DNA from 4 places in the Shewanella sp. ZOR0012 genome. Region 1 is predicted to be linked to each of the others. Evidence: predicted binding sites of a transcription regulator. Region 1 holds the regulator's gene; each other region holds the start of a gene.
The links. Region 1 encodes sigma-54, which starts transcription at its own class of promoters, with help from an activator protein. Its sites were predicted from a motif close to GTTGGCACGNNNNTNGNNT; they were not measured.

Region 1 (4,408 bases):
ATACAGACAGGCCCGACTACATTATCGAAGATCTGCGCAGCATCGAGTTTAACGAGCAAGGACAAGTCAATAGTCGCGTCACGGCAAAGCACATGGAACACTATGAGCTTAAAAACCAAACCGACTTTATTCAGCCTGTCTATCTTGTGTATCCCGACCAAGGTAAAGCAAAATGGCAGATCAGAGCCGATCAAGGTCGACTCAACAAAGATACTGGCAAGGTTGTATTAGAAAATAATGTTATTATCGATGCCATCAGCCCTGGTGAACCGATACAAACCTTGTCCACCAGTTTTTTAGAACTCGATCTCAACACAATGATAATGACCTCTGACCGCATCATTTACGTCACAGGGAAAGATTTTAATATTCAAGGGCAAGGCCTTTATGCCGACCTTAACGCGCAGGAAGTGCAATTGACCAGTCAGGTAGTAGGAACCTATGAAGCAAAATAACATATTACTTGCCAGCCTAATGCTAATGATAAGCATGAATGCCTTCGCCAAGATCGGTGACTTACAGCAAGAAGTGAAAATTAAAGCCGTCAGTCAAACTGCGGACATTAAAAACAATCAGATCATTTTCTTCGGCCCCGTTGAAGTTGTTCAAGGCTCAATTAAAATCCATGCGGATCAACTCCGTGCATTTTCTGTCGAAGGCGAAAATAGTAAAGTCTTACTGGCTACAGGAAATCCAGCAACCTACAGCCAAATCCTTGATGATGGCCGCCCTGCATCTGCTAGCGCCAAAGAGATTCGCTATGAAATGGCCACTCGGACGTTGACCCTAACTGGTACAGCGACCCTAGACCAAGCGGGTAGTCAAGTTACAGGCAATTTAATTCGTTACGATATTATTCAGCAAAAACTGATCGCCGAAAGTAGCGGCAATGGTGATGATCGCGTAATTACCATTATTCAACCTGATAATTATCAGGAAGAACTCAAAAATACACCAACAGATAAACCTGTGAAAAAACAGGATTCTAAATGACCCAAATCACCTTAAAAGCACAGAATCTCGCCAAGAGTTATAAAAGCCGCCAGGTTGTCAAAGATGTCAGCCTGACAGTAAAAACGGGTCAAGTCGTCGGTCTACTCGGCCCTAACGGTGCGGGTAAAACCACCACCTTTTACATGGTCGTGGGCTTAGTTAAAAGCGATAAAGGCCATATCTTTATCGACGATGATGATTTAACCGCCGATCCTATGCATCTGCGTGCCCGCAAAGGTATTGGTTACCTACCACAGGAAGCGAGTATCTTTCGTAAATTAACCGTACACGACAACATCATGGCGGTACTGCAAACCCGTAAAGAGCTCAATAGTGACCAGCGCGAAGAAGCACTAGAGCAACTGCTAGAAGAGTTCCATATCACCCATATTCGTGACAGCCAAGGCATGTCCTTATCGGGCGGTGAACGTCGCCGCGTCGAAATTGCCCGCGCCTTAGCGGCCAACCCCAAGTTTATTCTGCTTGATGAGCCCTTTGCGGGCGTTGATCCGATCTCCGTTATCGATATCAAGAAAATTATCGAGCAGCTTAAGAGCCGAGGCCTTGGAGTACTTATCACAGACCACAATGTGCGCGAGACCTTAGACGTCTGTGAACATGCTTACATTGTGAGTCACGGTAATCTTATTGCCGAGGGCACACCCGCAGAGATCTTAGACAATCAGCAAGTTAGGGCTGTGTACTTAGGTGAACAATTCAGGCTATAGTTACTAAAACAAAGCTAATAAGCCTTGAATTTGAGAGCGCTAGGCTCCATCCATATGATATCAAGCGACCTAAACTCACAATAATAACCTAGGGATCAGCGGTAACATGAAAGCGTCACTCCAGCTCAAACTGGGTCAACAGTTAACCATGACGCCACAACTTCAGCAGGCCATTCGCCTGCTGCAACTGTCGTCATTGGAACTGCAACAAGAAATCCAGCAAGCCTTAGACTCTAATCCTCTTCTCGAGCTGGAAGAGGAGCAATTTGACGCGCCTAGCGAACGTAAGCAAGATATCGCCGATACCGACTTTAGCGAAACGACTGCCCAGCCACAGGAACAAGATAATTCCACCGTGGACATTGCCGAGTCGCTGACCAAAGAATCTCTGCCCGAAGAGTTACCCATGGATACCACTTGGGATGAAGTATTTACCGCATCGCCAAACTCAGGTTCTGGCGCCAGCCGTGAAGATGACATGCCCTTCCAAGGGGAAACTAGCGAGGGGTTGTACGAACATTTAGAATGGCAAAAAAACCTCACACCCTTCTCTGAAACCGATTTAGCCATTGCCACCGCGATTATTGATGCCATTGACGATCAAGGTTATCTCACTCAAAGCACTGAAGATATCCTCGAAGCCATGGGCAATCCCGAGATTGAACTCGACGAAGTTGAAGCCGTGCTCAAGCGTATTCAACATTTCGACCCCGTTGGTGTCGCGGCAAGGGATTTAAGCGAATGTTTACTGATCCAGCTATCTCATTTTTCGCCTGATACCCCTCACATCGAAAACGCCCGCATGCTGATCAAAGATCATTTAGATCTGATCGCCGCTCGCGACTTTAGGCTGTTAATGCGTAAGACCAAACTGAAAGAGGACGAGTTAAGGGACAGTATTGCGCTGATCCAAACCTTGAACCCTCGTCCCGGTTTACTCATCACCCCTGTCGATGAAGAATATGTGATCCCCGATGTATCGGTGTCGAAGAAAAACGGCCGTTGGGTGGTCGAATTAAACCCTGACTGCATGCCAAAAATCAACGTAAATCAGCAATATGCAGCAATGGCCCGAAGTTCAAAAAATCAAGCTGATAGCCAATTTATTCGTGGCCATCTGCAAGAAGCCAAGTGGTTTATTAAAAGCCTTGAAAGCCGTAACGAAACACTGCTCAAGGTGGCAAACTGCATAGTGCAATACCAACAGGGTTTCTTCGAATACGGTGAAGAAGCCATGAAACCTATGGTCCTAAACGATATCGCCGAGGCGGTAGAGATGCATGAGTCCACCATTTCACGGGTGACCACACAAAAATACATGCATACCCCAAAAGGACTTTTTGAACTAAAATATTTCTTCTCAAGCCACGTCGGGACGGATGATGGCGGTGAGTGCTCATCCACAGCAATCAGAGCTTTCATTAAGAAACTGGTTGCAGCGGAAAACCAGAAAAAACCATTAAGCGACAGCAAGATGGCTCAACTTCTGGCAGAACAGGGAATTAACGTTGCGCGCAGAACCATTGCGAAGTACCGAGAAGCGATGCTTATTCCCCCTTCCAATCAGCGTAAAAGTTTATAGCCTATTGTGAGTATCGGAGGACGTTTCTATGCAAATAAACCTAAGTGGACACCATATCGAGATTACTGAATCGTTACGGGCATATGTTGAGGAAAAGTTTTCAAAACTTGAACGTCATTTCGAACAGATCAATAATGTGCACGTTGTGCTCAATGTTGAGAAAATGCAACAGATTGCCGAAGCGAGAATCAACCTCACCGGTGGTGAAGTCTTCGCGACTTCAGAGCATGCAGATATGTATGCTGCCATAGACGTCCTGATTGATAAACTTGATCGTCAGGTTATTAAACACAAAGAGAAGTTAACAAAACACTAGCAATGGAACTTCGTACCATACTGCGGCCGGAGTGCACAACCTGCGCCACTCCGGGCAGTAAGAAAAAGGTACTGGAACTCATCAGCGACTTAGCCGCTGCCCAGTACCCCACCCTCTCATCTCAAGAGATCTTCGAAAGCCTCGTGGCGCGCGAAAAGATGGGTAGCACAGGTATAGGTAACGGTATCGCCATTCCACATGGTCGATTAACCGATATAACACAACCCATAGCGATATTGATAAAATGTGAGGAGCCGATAGCCTTTGATGCTATCGATAAACAACCCGTCGATATTTTATTTGCACTACTCGTGCCTGCCGACCAATGTCAGCAGCACCTAAGTACCTTGTCATGCATGGCTGAAAAGCTCAGTGACAAGCAAATATTAAAACAATTGCGCAAGACGCATGATGAAACGGAACTCTATCAGGTAATCATTGGATGAAACTGGTCATAGTGTCAGGGCGTTCAGGCTCAGGCAAATCGGTCGCACTTAGAGTGCTTGAAGATCTCGGCTACTATTGTGTCGATAATTTGCCTTTGCCTTTGATTGGCAGTTTGCTTGAACAGCTCAAAGGCAGTAACGATCTCGTTGCTATCAGTGTTGACGTGCGCAATTTACCAGAGCAAGACAAAGTGCTGGTTAAACAGCTTGCCAGCCTGCCTACGGGCACTGAACTCACCAGCTTCTTCTTAAACTCCAGCGATAAAGTGTTGCTCAAACGCTACAGTGAAACGCGGCGCTTACATCCCTTATCTAAGAGCCGAGTGTCACTGCAAGAAGCCAT
Region 2 (4,408 bases), 1.7 Mb from region 1:
CCTTGAACATATAAAGTTGTTCCCCATCAGCGTGTTAAAAATCGATAAAAGTTTTATTGCTTCCTACGATAAGGACGAAAAGGACACTCGTTTACTCACAGCGTTGCTTAACTTTGCCTATGGCTTTAACGTCACCTCTGTTGCCGAGGGAATTGAAACCCTCGAGCAAGCGGAGTTTTGTACAGTAAGGCACTGCAATCTATTACAGGGATACTTCTTTTCTCGTCCTCTAGAGGCAAGCGAATTTGAAGCAAGGTTCATTACACCGTTAGTCACTAAATTGTGAAGATTATCTTACGTTTGACTAAGGCTTAGGTTTTCGTCTGGTGAGGAATATTTTCTTGCTTTACACTGAGCAATAGACAAATATCAGCGCCCCTTTCTGATGCAATGTGCTCAGAGCTTCAATCACTGTGTTTAATTTGGTCATTTGGTAATGAAAATCGGTATTTTATCTCAGTTTCCAGAATTGTATTCCACCCGACGTTTAGTGGCCGCCTGTGAAAGCCGTGGTCATGAGGCTGTGGTGATTAATACCTTGAATTGCTACATGAATATTAATTCCGTTAAACCTAGCATTCATTATCAGGGAGAAGAATTAACAGGGTTTGATGCCATTATTCCGCGTATTCATGCCAGTGTGACCTTTTATGGCTGCGCAGTCGTGCGCCAGTTTGAAATGATGGGTGTATTTGCCGCCAACGATTCAATTTCGATAGCACGCTCGCGGGATAAGTTACGTGCTCTGCAATTACTTTCACGTAAAGGCATTGGTATGCCTATCACTGGATTTGCCAATAAACCCAATGATATTCCTGATCTCATTAATATGGTGGGCGGTGCTCCTTTAGTGATCAAGTTACTCGAAGGTACGCAGGGGATTGGGGTGGTATTAGCGGAAACGAAAACCGCCGCTGAGAGCGTGATTGAAGCCTTTTTAGGGCTCAAAGCCAATATTTTGGTGCAAGAGTATATTCAAGAGTCCAACGGCAGTGATATTCGCTGTTTTGTGGTGGGTGATAAAGTGGTGGCCTCGATGAAGCGTCAGGGGCCAGAGGGCGATTTTCGTTCAAACTTACACTTAGGCGGCTGTGGTGAAAAAGTGAAAATTACGCCAGAAGAGCGCAAGATGGCCGTTGCCGCTGTTAAAGCGATGGGATTAGTCGTTGCAGGCGTGGATATTTTACGTTCGAATCGTGGCCCGTTGATCCTTGAGGTGAACTCAGCTCCTGGTATCGAAGGTATTGAGCAAACTACGGGTATTTCGGTAACTGAGCCTATTGTGGAATATATTGAGAAAATGGTGTTAGCACGTAAGTCGAATCGGGCGGTGATCGCTTAATAAAAAACGCCGCGATTAACGCGGCGTGTTTCTTAGTTCTTTGTTTTATAAATCAAAGCTATAGGAGTAACCTAAAGCGATTTTAGCATCGTCATCAGCCAGATCAGTATCTGATACCATAAAAGAGACTGTGCCCATGCTGGTATCTGCACTAAGTGTTACGTTGTAATCGGCATAGTTATCCTCACCAAACCAAGCTTCAACCACATCGCCCGTGGAGTAGCCATAGTGGAATGACAGGCTAAGTTTCTCGGTTAAAGGGAAAGATGCTGTGGCGGCAAGATAACTCATATCTTTGTTATCGAGTGGTTCCGCCGCTACGTCATCACCCGCATTGATCACGTGGGAATAACTGAGTTCGACCCACTTCCAGGTAATAGCCCCGTGGAGCTCACCAAAATCGATGCTGCCTTCGGCATCGGGGTAGGCATAATAGAGATAGCCAAAATCATAGCTGAGATCGTCGGTGATGTTGCCACCGTAACCAGCATAGAGGTCTAACTCGTAGCTAGTGTCATTGCCAAAATCGACATTTGATGCCCACGTACCCGCATAAAATCCTGAGTCATGACTGTAGTCAAGACCGCCTTGGATCGCGACCGCATCATTGGTTTGAGTCACTCCGCGCCATAGATAGTTTGATGTGCCGCCAATATTGCCGGATACCGCCGCAAAGACGTTAGTGGTTAGTAATAATCCCGTCGATAATGCCAAAACGCTGTACAGTGATTTTCTCATACTCATCCCCTCGATTGACTTATTTATCGATTCACTCATGCCACTTAAATACGGCGACATTGGTGCATCATGGTTTTTTCTGATAAGGGAGTTGCTAATCACATGCCATTATTTGAACATCTTTAAAAACAATTGGTTACATAATTTATGTTAATTAAATGTTTTAAAATGCTCAAAAATAGAGCGGTGAACGCACTGTGTTTGTGCAAAAAATCATCTTTCATGCTTTCGTGAGGGCAAAAAAACGCCTCACAGAGGAGGCGTTTTATAAAATCAATGTCGAGCGAATTAGTTCACACTATCACGCAGGGTTTTACCCGCTTTAAACTTAGGTACAGTCGCTTCCGCAATTTGGATTTCTTTGCCCGTTTGTGGGTTACGACCAGTACGAGCTGCACGAGTCGCTGTTTCAAAGGAGCCAAATCCGACGATAGAGATTTTGTCACCGTTTTTCATTGATTCAGTAATCGCCGCTTCGAAAGATTTCAATGCTCGTGCTGCTTCAGCTTTGGTGATATCGGCATTTTCTGCAATTTTGGCGATAAGTTCAGTTTTGTTCATTTTTATTGTCTCTTCTTTCCGTAGATTTATGTAAGTCAGCGAGCCTAACATGCCACAAGGTTAAAGCGTTGGAAAGCCCTTTGCTGCGGGCTTGTGTCATCGAAGTAACAAAATTGGAGGGTATTTGCGCCATTCGTGACTTAGGTTTTATTCTTCGAGCAACTGATATAAGAGTTGCTTAACCAATTTGGGTTCGAAGGGCTTGTCACACAGGGCATTCACCCCAGCCTGAGATACATTACTTAAATGTGTATCGTTAGCCTCAGACGAGACCATTAAAATAGGCACGTGGGATTGTTGACTTTCATTGCGGATAAATTGCGTTAATGCCAGTCCATCAACGCTGGGCATATTGTAATCAGTGATAATTAAATCAAACATATTATGACGCATTAATTCAATGGCTTGCGCACCATCTTCTGCTTCGGTAATCAGTTTTATCCCCAAATTACCAATAGTTCGCTTGATCACATTACGTGCCATGCGACTGTCATCAACCACAAGCACGCGTACATCGTGCACATCGAAGTGGCTTAAGTCGAGTTCATCGTGGCTGAGCAAATCGATGGTCGCATTTAGCGCCTTGCCTAAGTGTTCGGCATTAAAAGGTTTTGGCAGAATCGCGACTACGCCAGACTGGCGGAAAATCTCCAATTGTTCACGGCGACATTCACTTGAGATCAGCATAAATTGAATATCTTTATATTCACTTTTGCTGCGCAGGTAGTTCAAAAACTCGGTCGCTGTTCCATCTTCAAAATGCATTGCACTGGCAATGAGATCGGGTTTGTGTCGAGCAATGAGTCTTTTAGCCTCTTCAATATTGGCAGCATTTTCGATGCTAACAATGCCTTCTTGCTGTAAGCGCTTGATGATAATGCGGCGCTGGGTTTCCGATGGCTCAATAATAAGCATCGATAATTCGTTAGGCGATAAATGAGTCATAGTCACAAGCTATTGGGCTTTTTTAGAAAGGCGTTAACTTAGGCGAGAAATAACTGCTTCGCAACACATTAAATCAAGCTTTCAATTTTGCAGTTAAATAATCACGGGTTACCCGTGAAAATGCGATCCAATACTCTACTAATAGCAGGGCAATGATAGACAGCACCAGCGGTAACATCGGGATGTTATGACCCTCTACCACCACTTTAACGTCTTGAGGTGTAATCTGATAGGCGATAATGGCTGTGACACCGAGTGCTGACAGGCCTAATGTTTGTAATCCAAGGTAAATTTTGAGCACTAAGCTAGACCAAGGTGCTTGCGTCAGTATGCCAAACAACACGGGCAATACACCTAAGCTAAAGAGATCGAATGAACCCGTGGCAACCGCACGTAGCAGGGCAACAATGGCAAACAGAGTATAAAGGGTTATCAATAGGATTAGGCGTTTAGGCATAAAGTTAGGGTTACTGGCTAATGTGAAGTGGAGCAAGTGTAGGAAAAGCCCCGAACTGAGTCCAGCATAACCGTATTATCATGTAGAATACGCCTTTGCTTGGGCATTAAATTAGGTTAAGTGATGACAGAAGTAGAATTTTGGGACTTAGTGACCCGCAGTGAGCCAGCGCAATCCCAAGAGTCTTTGGTTGAGGCATTAAAGCTGAAACTGAGTAAACTGAGTGATGAAGAGCTAAAAGTCTTTGATAAGCTGTTTGGTCAACAGATGCGCCGAAGTTATTTATGGTCGGTTTGGGGGGCGGCTTATATCATTACGGGGTGTGATTCTGATTATGCCTTTGCCGAATTTCGCGCTTTTCTGAT
Region 3 (4,408 bases), 610 kb from region 1:
GCATCACAGTGTAAGTTTTCTCTAACGGTGTTGAGCAGCCGTGAGAATCGGTCTCTATGGGCTAAACCTGAGGTGATATCGAGGGCGATACGGGTAAGATCGGTTTGACTAAGGGCCATAAAAACTCCAGCAGCTAGATTACCCTGATTTATACCATTGATTGTTATATTGACACATGTAGTTTAAACACGACTAACAGCAAAATGTATGCAGGAATGACTCACCGCAACGTAGCTGCTAGAGATTAGGCAACCAAGGTGCCAGCAATGGCACCTTGGTGTGGGACTAACCGGTATTTAGTCTGGTGTTAGTGGTCTGGTAGTAATTGTTCCCCTTGTAACTTTGCAGGTTTATTCAGGGCTTTTCTAATTAAGTCAAATAAGAAGGTGCCCATCAATAATCCGCCGATACTGAAGATGATATCCCCAAACATACGCATCCATACCAGTCTTTCAACCAGCGGACTATGAATGACCTCTGGCGAGCGGGCATACCAATAGCCGTGGTCGATGACCGCAAAAAACTGCGTAATCCCTACAGGTAATAGTGACATAAACACCATAGCCGCTAGGCCAATATTGAGGCTCCAGAAGGCGCCTTTGAGCATTTTGTCATTCCACTGCATATTGCCAGTTAGACCGCGCAGACAGAAAAGCATTAATCCCATGCCGAGCATGCCATAAACCCCCATAAAGGCGGCGTGACCATGTGTGGCAGTGGTATTTAACCCTTGAATGTAATAGAGCGAGATTGGCGGGTTGATTAAGAAGCCTAGCATACCGGCACCGACTAAGTTCCAAAACGCGGTAGCCACAAAGAACATAATCGCCCAGTGATAACGCTGCATCCATGGACTGGCTTTACGCAAGCGGTAGGTTTCCATTGCTTCAAAACCTATGATGGCTAAAGGCACCACTTCTAAGGCCGAGAAAATTGCGCCCCAGGCGATAACCGAGGTTGGTGTGCCAGTAAAATAGAGGTGGTGTAAAGTGCCGATTAAACCACCGGTTAAGAAGATTACCGTTGTAAACAAGACCGCACCGTTGGCGCTACGGCCACGGATTAAGCCCAAACGTACCAGCATTAAGGCGATAACGGCAGTCGCAAAGGTTTCGAAGAAGCCCTCAACCCACAGATGTACTACCCACCAACGCCAGTATTCTGCAATCGCTAAGTTGGAGTGTTTGCCCATAAAGAGGCCGGCGCCATAGAACAAACCAATTGCGACGCAGGAGGCATAGAGTACCCAAATAACAGGGCGCATCTCGCCTTGAACTTTGAGGGCGGGTTTGATGGCGGCGGTGACTAGGGCGAGCCAAATCAATAACCCAACGAGGAGTAAGATTTGCCATACTCGACCAAGATCTATGTATTCATATCCTTGATGGCCAAAGAGAAAGTTCATATCGAGGTCAAAATACTGTTGTACCCCAATCCATTCGCCCGCCATTGAACCGAGCACAACCACCACTAAGGCTACCCAGAGTACGTTAACGCCTATTCGTTGATATTTGGGTTCATAGCCCGATAACGCAGGTGCAATATACAGCCCTGTACCTAACCAAGCAGTTGCGATCCAAAATACGGCTAATTGGGTGTGCCAAGTACGCGTTACTGAATAGGGGAGTATTTCCGCAATAGGTAAACCATAAAACTCTTGGCCTTCTACCGCATAGTGAGCGGTAATACCTCCGAGTAAAATTTGCAGTAAAAAGAGACCTATCGCCGTAATGAAGTATTTGCCGACGGCTTTTTGTGAAGCGGTTGGTTTAGTGAAAAACAGCGGGTCTTGTTCCGACGGCTTAGGCAGGCTTTCGTGCTTACCGCTGGCATGGTGCCATAGCAATCCACCAATACCCGCTATCAGGGTCACGATACTGAGTATCGACCAGACAATATTATCCGAGGTGGGAGTATTGCCTAATTGAGGATCGAACGGCCAGTTATTGGTGTATGTATAGGGGGCATCGGGGCGTTCAGTGATGGCAGCCCAAGCCCCCCAAAATAGGAACGCATTAAGTTGTTCACGGCGTGTAACATCGGGCACTGTGCCCTCTTTCATGGCGTATTGTTCGCGTAGTGAACTGAGTTTAGGGTCATCACCAAACAAGGATAAATAGTGTTGATTAACCGTGCGAATTGCTTCTACCCGTGTGGTCGATAGCCTGATAAGCTGAGTACCATCGATCTGTTGTTCAACACTGTTATGGCGTAAATCATCCCTTAATGCTTGTTCAAGCCCCGCTTTTTCTTGGGAACCTAGTTGCTCGAAAGGCGTTTGATATTGTTGCTTGGCGCGCAGGTCGAGCCAAGCTTGGGCTTCTCTATGTAACCAGTCTGCGGTCCAATCGGGGGCGACATAGGAGCCATGTCCCCAAATCGAACCGAGTTGATGGCCGCCCATTGAGCGCCATACTAATTGACCTTGTTCTATATCATGTTCACTAAAGATAACTTGGCCATTCACATCGACAAATGCACTGGGAATGGGTGGTTTTTCTCGATAAATTTCACTGCCTACGCTCAGTAGTACAGTAAATGAGGCAATCAACACTAATAATAGTGCGATAGCGGTGAGTTTTTGTTTGCTCATAAATCCCCTTAATCCAACGTCATTTTGATACCTGTAATTTGCTATTGCGCAATATGTGCCAAGTATTTTTGTTATTGAAAATAAAGGAAAAAAATTTAATTTAAATTCTTAGTAGTGTCTTTTTGATAGCAATAAAGGTTGTCATAATGACATTAATTGTCTTTATAACAGTCATTGGTGGGCCAATGTTGATAACACAATGAACTATTCAATTTAATGTGCTCTTTCAAGGTATTGCGGCGATAAATATAGTTAGGTGTATGTTTTTATCGATATAGTGTCTTTTTAGATGGTTACCGATATTTTTTTGATTAAAAATGGAAAGTTTGTGTCGGATTTATTTTTTAAAGAACTTGATAAATATAGGCTTTATTTTATTTATGCTTATAGTTTGATGTTCTGGTTGTATTTGTCTTTTTATGTGTTTTTATCTGAAAATTAGCCTAAAGTTACTGTTGATGATTATTTTAGTGTAGATTATTGAAATTTAATATTTAAAACTCCAATAATCTGCATTTTTTATGCTAGTATAGAAACACTGAAATTTTTAATTGAGTCATTTTTAATCTAGGTGTTTTTGCTATCGTTTAGCTGAGCCAGCAGCATTTAAGGAGGCATGTGTGGATGCAGATTCCATCAATAGTTTTTTTCTGATCGGTGCCTTACTTACTGCCGTGAGTGTTTTGCTTAGTCCCATGTCATCCCGTCTTGGGATTCCTATCTTATTAATTTTCCTCGCCGTAGGTATTCTTGCTGGTGAAGATGGTCCCGGCGGTATTCTCTTCGATGATTATTCAACCGCTTATCTTGTCAGTAACTTAGCCTTAGCCATTATTTTGCTCGATGGCGGTATGCGCACTCGGGTCGCGAGCTTCAGGGTCGCACTGTGGCCTGCGTTATCCTTGGCAACCTTTGGGGTGGCGATCACCACCAGTATCACAGGCATTATGGCTGCGTGGCTATTTGACTTACATTGGCTACAAGGTTTGCTTGTGGGAGCTATTGTCGGCTCTACCGATGCGGCGGCGGTATTCTCACTGTTAAAGGGACGCAGCCTTAATGAGCGGGTTGGAGCAACGCTGGAAATCGAATCGGGTAGTAACGACCCTATGGCGGTATTTTTAACTGTCACCTTGATTGCCATTCTCGGCAATGTCGATGCCGAGCTCTCTGCAAGCTTTATGCTGATTAGCTTTATTAAACAATTTGGGCTGGGAATTTTATTAGGCTTGGGTGGTGGCTGGCTGCTATGGAAATTGGTGAACTTAAGTCAACTCGCTGAAGGTCTATATTCGATTCTCGTGCTCAGTGGCGGCCTTATTATTTACGCTGCATCGAACAAGCTAGGTGGCAGTGGCATTCTGTCGATTTACTTAGTTGGCCTATTCCTCGGTAATAAGCCAACTCGTGGACGTCATGCGATATTAAACGTATTGGATGGAATGACTTGGGTGAGTCAAATCGGCATGTTTCTCGTCTTGGGACTACTCCTAACCCCCTCGGATCTATTAGATATTTGGCTGCCGGGCTTAGCACTGGCCTTTGGGATGATCCTGTTTGCCAGACCTTTAGCGGTATGGCTAAGTTTGCTGCCCTTTAAGAGTTTTAGCAGCCGTGACCGCTGGTTTATCTCTTGGGTCGGACTTCGTGGTGCCGTGCCGATTATTTTAGCGGTATTCCCAATGATGGCCGGGCTTCCTGGGGCTCAATTGTATTTTAACTTGGCCTTTTTTGTGGTGTTAGTCTCTCTGCTAGTCCAAGGGGCGTCACTCACTACGGCTGCACGCTTAGCAAAGGTAGAATTGCCCCCAAAGC
Region 4 (4,408 bases), 1.8 Mb from region 1:
GGCGCAGGTGGTGGTATCGGCACGCCCGATGCGGCGCTGGCGACCTTCAATATGGGCGCGGCCTATATTGTCACTGGCTCAATCAACCAAGCCTGTGTTGAAGCAGGTGCCAGCGAACATACCCGTAAGTTACTCGCCACCACCGAAATGGCCGATGTGACTATGGCGCCCGCCGCCGATATGTTCGAAATGGGCGTTAAGTTACAAGTAGTTAAGCGCGGCACCCTATTCCCGATGCGCGCCAATAAACTCTACGAGATTTACACCCGCTACGACTCGATTGAGGCGATTCCGCCAGAGGAAAGACAAAAGCTTGAAGAGCAAGTGTTTCGCGCCTCATTAGATGAGATTTGGGCAGGCACTGTGGCGCACTTTAATGAGCGCGATCCTAAGCAAATTGAACGCGCGCTGGATAATCCAAAACGCAAAATGGCACTGATTTTCCGTTGGTATTTGGGTCTTTCGAGCCGCTGGTCGAATACGGGCGAAGTTGGCCGCGAAATGGATTACCAGATTTGGGCAGGCCCCGCCCTCGGCGCCTTTAATGCTTGGGCAAAAGGCAGTTATTTAGATGATTACCGCGAGCGCAATGCAGTGGATTTGGCGAAGCATTTAATGCAAGGCGCCGCCTACCAAGCACGGATTAACCTGTTGTTATCCCAAGGGATAAGTATTCCAGTCAGCCTGCAACGCTGGAAACCACTACAACGCTGCTAATTCGCTTTGCTAAACCTTATCGAGCGGGTTAAGTGAAAACTTAACCCGCTTTTTTACATTCATTTTTTGGGCTTAAAACCGATTGGAGTTCCGTTTCCGCTCTGCATTGTCACTTCAGTGGCACGCCGTAAACCCATCCTAGGGGCTCAACGGAAAAATCCATTTTTCCGATGGCCCACTCTGTCACAGAACGTAGCGCGACAATCCTCGCCTGCAAGCTATGGCGTTTAATGGAGCTAAATCGATATAAAATGAATCTATCTGTCATATCATTATGAATAACATCAAGCCTAGCTTTTTGTTAAGTGCCTAAGCTTTTTATGAATTAGAATCCTAAAAAACTTAATTACATAACCCCATATACTCATAAGTCAGATCTTGCACCTCGTTTTTATCTGTGAAGCATCCATATCCTGAATAGCCACGTATAGGCGTCCGCAAGCGACAAATTTTCCCACCGCCCTCATCTAGAACACCTGCCCAATGGCCATATATTTCATCATTAGACAGAGGAGTTTGTGTAGTGGCTTGAGTTTTGTTTAGTTCAAAAAATTGCACTAGGCATGGATCAACCTTATCCCCATAAAATCGCACTGAATTATCACTACCTGATGGTGTGAAAAGGTCACTAATTGAAACACCTCCAGCATAAGAAAGATCTGGCTCTAATTCAAAAATAAAACTTATATTTTTATTCCCTTCCCTATAATATTCACCTACATATGAAACACTAAAAGTTAGTCTATTATCTGGAGCAACACGGTAATCATTTTTGTCATAAATCACATGCACAAATATTTTTCTAGCATTACTATGATTAAAAATAATATCAACATCAGTAAGCTCTAGATTCAGCCCTGTCAGATCTTTATCCTTAAAGTCACCAACAAACTGCGTCCAAGTTAGATCCTTTAAACTTGCCTTCATTAAAGCACCAAGCTCATTTAACACTCGTTGTTTATAATCTTTTGATGTAAAAAAATCAGTTGGGAAAGATGACATACTACACTGGGCATTTTTATTATAATCAAACTTTTGATCAAACTTTGCAGATGGCGTTTTCTTATTTAAATTGCTGTTATCATATTCTCCAGCATAAGTCACAATTGATTTCGAACTAAGTTGAATGAATGAATTATCAATTTGATAAAATATGTCTAAATCATTCTTCTCACCTTGTGTTAATGGTAATGACTTTATCTCACTGCCACCCAATTTTCCCGTGGATTGGACAATAAACTTGCTTGCAATTTTTGCAGTGGGATTTACTACAATCATTTTTTCATTTTGCTTATAACAACCCTTTTCGTCTTGAGAAGCCCCTCCTTTTGATGTTGTAAAATTACAGTTATTCGAAAGAGCCTCTTTTTTCACTAAGCTAATAAAATCTGCATTGCTACAATTATGACATACGTATGCTGCAGTCTTTGAGGTTATGGAACCATATGAAAAAAAGCTGATAAGCGGAAAAATTAAAAAAACACCATGAAAAAACTTTAACATCCTCATTTACAATTTCGTCCAAACTCTATTAAAGATATAATATTGCCATGTAGCCTTAGTACATAAAATACATCATTAGTATAAAAATCACGACCACTGTGAAGATGAAAAATTATCTTTTAAAAAATAAATGTAGAATCTTTAATTCACCTACAAATTGCTCTTGCTTTAAATGACTTGAATGAGAGTTATCAGAACGCGAGACAGTATCCAAGGCAATAAATTGAGTTAATTTAATTCAAGAATGGCATGTTTCGGACGAGATAAGTCATCCCGTAGTGCTTGGGTGGTACTCAGCAGTGATAGTTTTCGAACTAACACCAATAAGTAGCTATCAGCTAAGGTGAAAATTCTGGACAGAAAATATTACTACCCATTCTAAACCAACAACATCATACCCTCTCGGACTCCTCCAAAGCCATTATGCTGTTTCTCACAATTTTCTAATGGCAACTCTTACCGAATCGCAGGTAAAAATTGCCTATCTCGCTTATATCAGCAAATACTCCCGCCAATACGACATTTAAAAATTACACTAATAATCAGTAGATTAACCAAGAATTTCAAAGTTGGCATTAAGCTCGCAATATCTCCTTTGTGAGTTTATTGCGGGATTGAGTGATAACGGTATGTAAGACGCAACTTAGCACATTCAACTTACTTCACTAGCTCTCAACAACGAACTCCACTAGCTCACTCGACGTAAACATGCAGAGTGAGAGAAGACAGAAAAACCGAAATAAGACAAAGGAGGCGGCTATGTTAGGTTGGACCTTAATGTTTCTGGTTGTGGCCATTATCGCCGGACTGTTTGGATTTACGGGGATCGCTGGCGCCGCAGCGGGGATCGCAAAGATTATTTTCTTCCTATTTATTGTATTACTTGTGATTTCCCTGCTGGTCAATGCCCTTAAGGGCAAGGCACCACGCGCTTAAATTGGATAAAAGGAGAATCAATATGAAACCTATGACCTCAATATGAAACCTATGACCATAATTACCACTGCATTTTTAGCCTTATTATTAACCTTTGGATTGTCAGCCTGTAGCGACAACCACGCCGAGGATGCAGGCGAAAAAATCGATGAAGCCATCACTGATACCGGCAATGCAATTGAAGATGCCTGTGAAGAACTGAAAGAAGGCGTTAAAGCGAAAGATACGCGCTGCTAAAACGGATGACAGCGAGTAGTGAGTCCCACAAACGAGCCTATCAGGATAACCACAGTTCAATTGAGTACCACCGAGCCACTTTATCGCGACAGTCATTGGTTACGATAAAGTGGGTTTCCCTGAGGCTCGCCGTTTATCGATGGAGGAGATGCCAATGCTGAGTAGGATCCACATTAAGTATTTCTACCTGTTCGGAGCGCTGTTATTTGGCTATTTCGCCGTAACGGGGCACTCCCCTATCCTCACCTTTATTTGGGCATGGAGCAGCCTATCCCTCGCCCTTGTCGGCTCGGCCTATTGGTTTAATCTCGCCAGTATTTTTAGAAAACGTCAGGATGGTTCCATCCCTTGGTATATTCGTTGGGGCTTTATTCCATTTTTACTAGGATGCCGACTCTATAATCTCTGGGCGCGGCGCCGTGATAGCGTGCCTTCAATGCAAGCCATTGATAAATATCTGTACTTGGGTAGCCGCTTAAGCGCTGCCGATTTACCTAAACTAAATCGTTATGGCATTACCGCCATTTTAGATGTCACCGCCGAATTTGACGGCCTCGATGTGTCCCTGTATGAGGATCATATCGACTATCTGAATATCCCTATTCTTGACCACAGTGTGCCGACTAGCGCCCAATTAAATCAGGCGATTAACTGGTTACACCGTCAAGTACGCGCCCAAAAGCGGGTATTAATCCACTGTGCGCTCGGCCGCGGGCGATCCGTAATGGTGCTGGCCGCTTATCTTGTGTGCCGCCGCCCCGAGCTCAGCTTTGCCGAGGTGCTGCAACAGATTAAAAGCATTCGTAAAACCGCAGGGTTAAATCGCTGGCAACTTAAAGCGCTGGAGCAGATGTACACTCAAGGGGAAATCAAACTGCATAAGCGAGCCTGGATTATCGCCAATCCCGTCTCTGGCGCGGGTAAATGGCAGACCCATGGCGAACAAATTTGTACTGAACTGAAACGCTATTTTGAGGTGCAGTTAGCGCTCACCACGCCAGAGATTAGCGCCCAA

Region 2: the regulator sigma-54 is predicted to act here: its motif matches at 2,172-2,190, upstream of L976_RS09840 (TorF family putative porin).
Region 3: the regulator sigma-54 is predicted to act here: its motif matches at 2,638-2,656, upstream of L976_RS20085 (nitric-oxide reductase large subunit).
Region 4: the regulator sigma-54 is predicted to act here: its motif matches at 2,789-2,807, upstream of L976_RS22760 (DUF1328 domain-containing protein).

What each region holds. Positions count from the first base shown of each region.
Region 1 covers NZ_JTLE01000094.1:3,574,779-3,579,186, reverse strand. Annotated here, with positions in the region: gene lptC (LPS export ABC transporter periplasmic protein LptC) at 1-455, shown strand, start outside; gene lptA (lipopolysaccharide transport periplasmic protein LptA) at 442-993, shown strand; gene lptB (LPS export ABC transporter ATP-binding protein) at 990-1,721, shown strand; gene L976_RS17275 (RNA polymerase factor sigma-54) at 1,828-3,303, shown strand; gene hpf (ribosome hibernation promoting factor) at 3,332-3,619, shown strand; gene ptsN (PTS IIA-like nitrogen regulatory protein PtsN) at 3,622-4,065, shown strand; gene rapZ (RNase adapter RapZ) at 4,062-4,408, shown strand, end outside.
Region 2 covers NZ_JTLE01000094.1:1,881,064-1,885,471, forward strand. Annotated here, with positions in the region: gene L976_RS09830 (putative bifunctional diguanylate cyclase/phosphodiesterase) at 1-286, shown strand, start outside; gene rimK (30S ribosomal protein S6--L-glutamate ligase) at 437-1,342, shown strand; gene L976_RS09840 (TorF family putative porin) at 1,388-2,080, opposite strand; gene L976_RS09845 (HU family DNA-binding protein) at 2,369-2,692, opposite strand; gene L976_RS09850 (response regulator) at 2,789-3,586, opposite strand; gene L976_RS09855 (hypothetical protein) at 3,660-4,043, opposite strand; gene L976_RS09860 (DUF4240 domain-containing protein) at 4,167-4,408, shown strand, end outside.
Region 3 covers NZ_JTLE01000094.1:4,186,385-4,190,792, forward strand. Annotated here, with positions in the region: gene norR (nitric oxide reductase transcriptional regulator NorR) at 1-119, opposite strand, end outside; gene L976_RS20085 (nitric-oxide reductase large subunit) at 308-2,593, opposite strand; gene L976_RS20090 (potassium/proton antiporter) at 3,214-4,408, shown strand, end outside.
Region 4 covers NZ_JTLE01000094.1:1,766,567-1,770,974, reverse strand. Annotated here, with positions in the region: gene pfaD (eicosapentaenoate synthase subunit PfaD) at 1-717, shown strand, start outside; gene L976_RS09450 (hypothetical protein) at 1,060-2,220, opposite strand; gene L976_RS22760 (DUF1328 domain-containing protein) at 2,980-3,156, shown strand; gene L976_RS09440 (hypothetical protein) at 3,199-3,393, shown strand; gene L976_RS09435 (diacylglycerol kinase family protein) at 3,548-4,408, shown strand, end outside.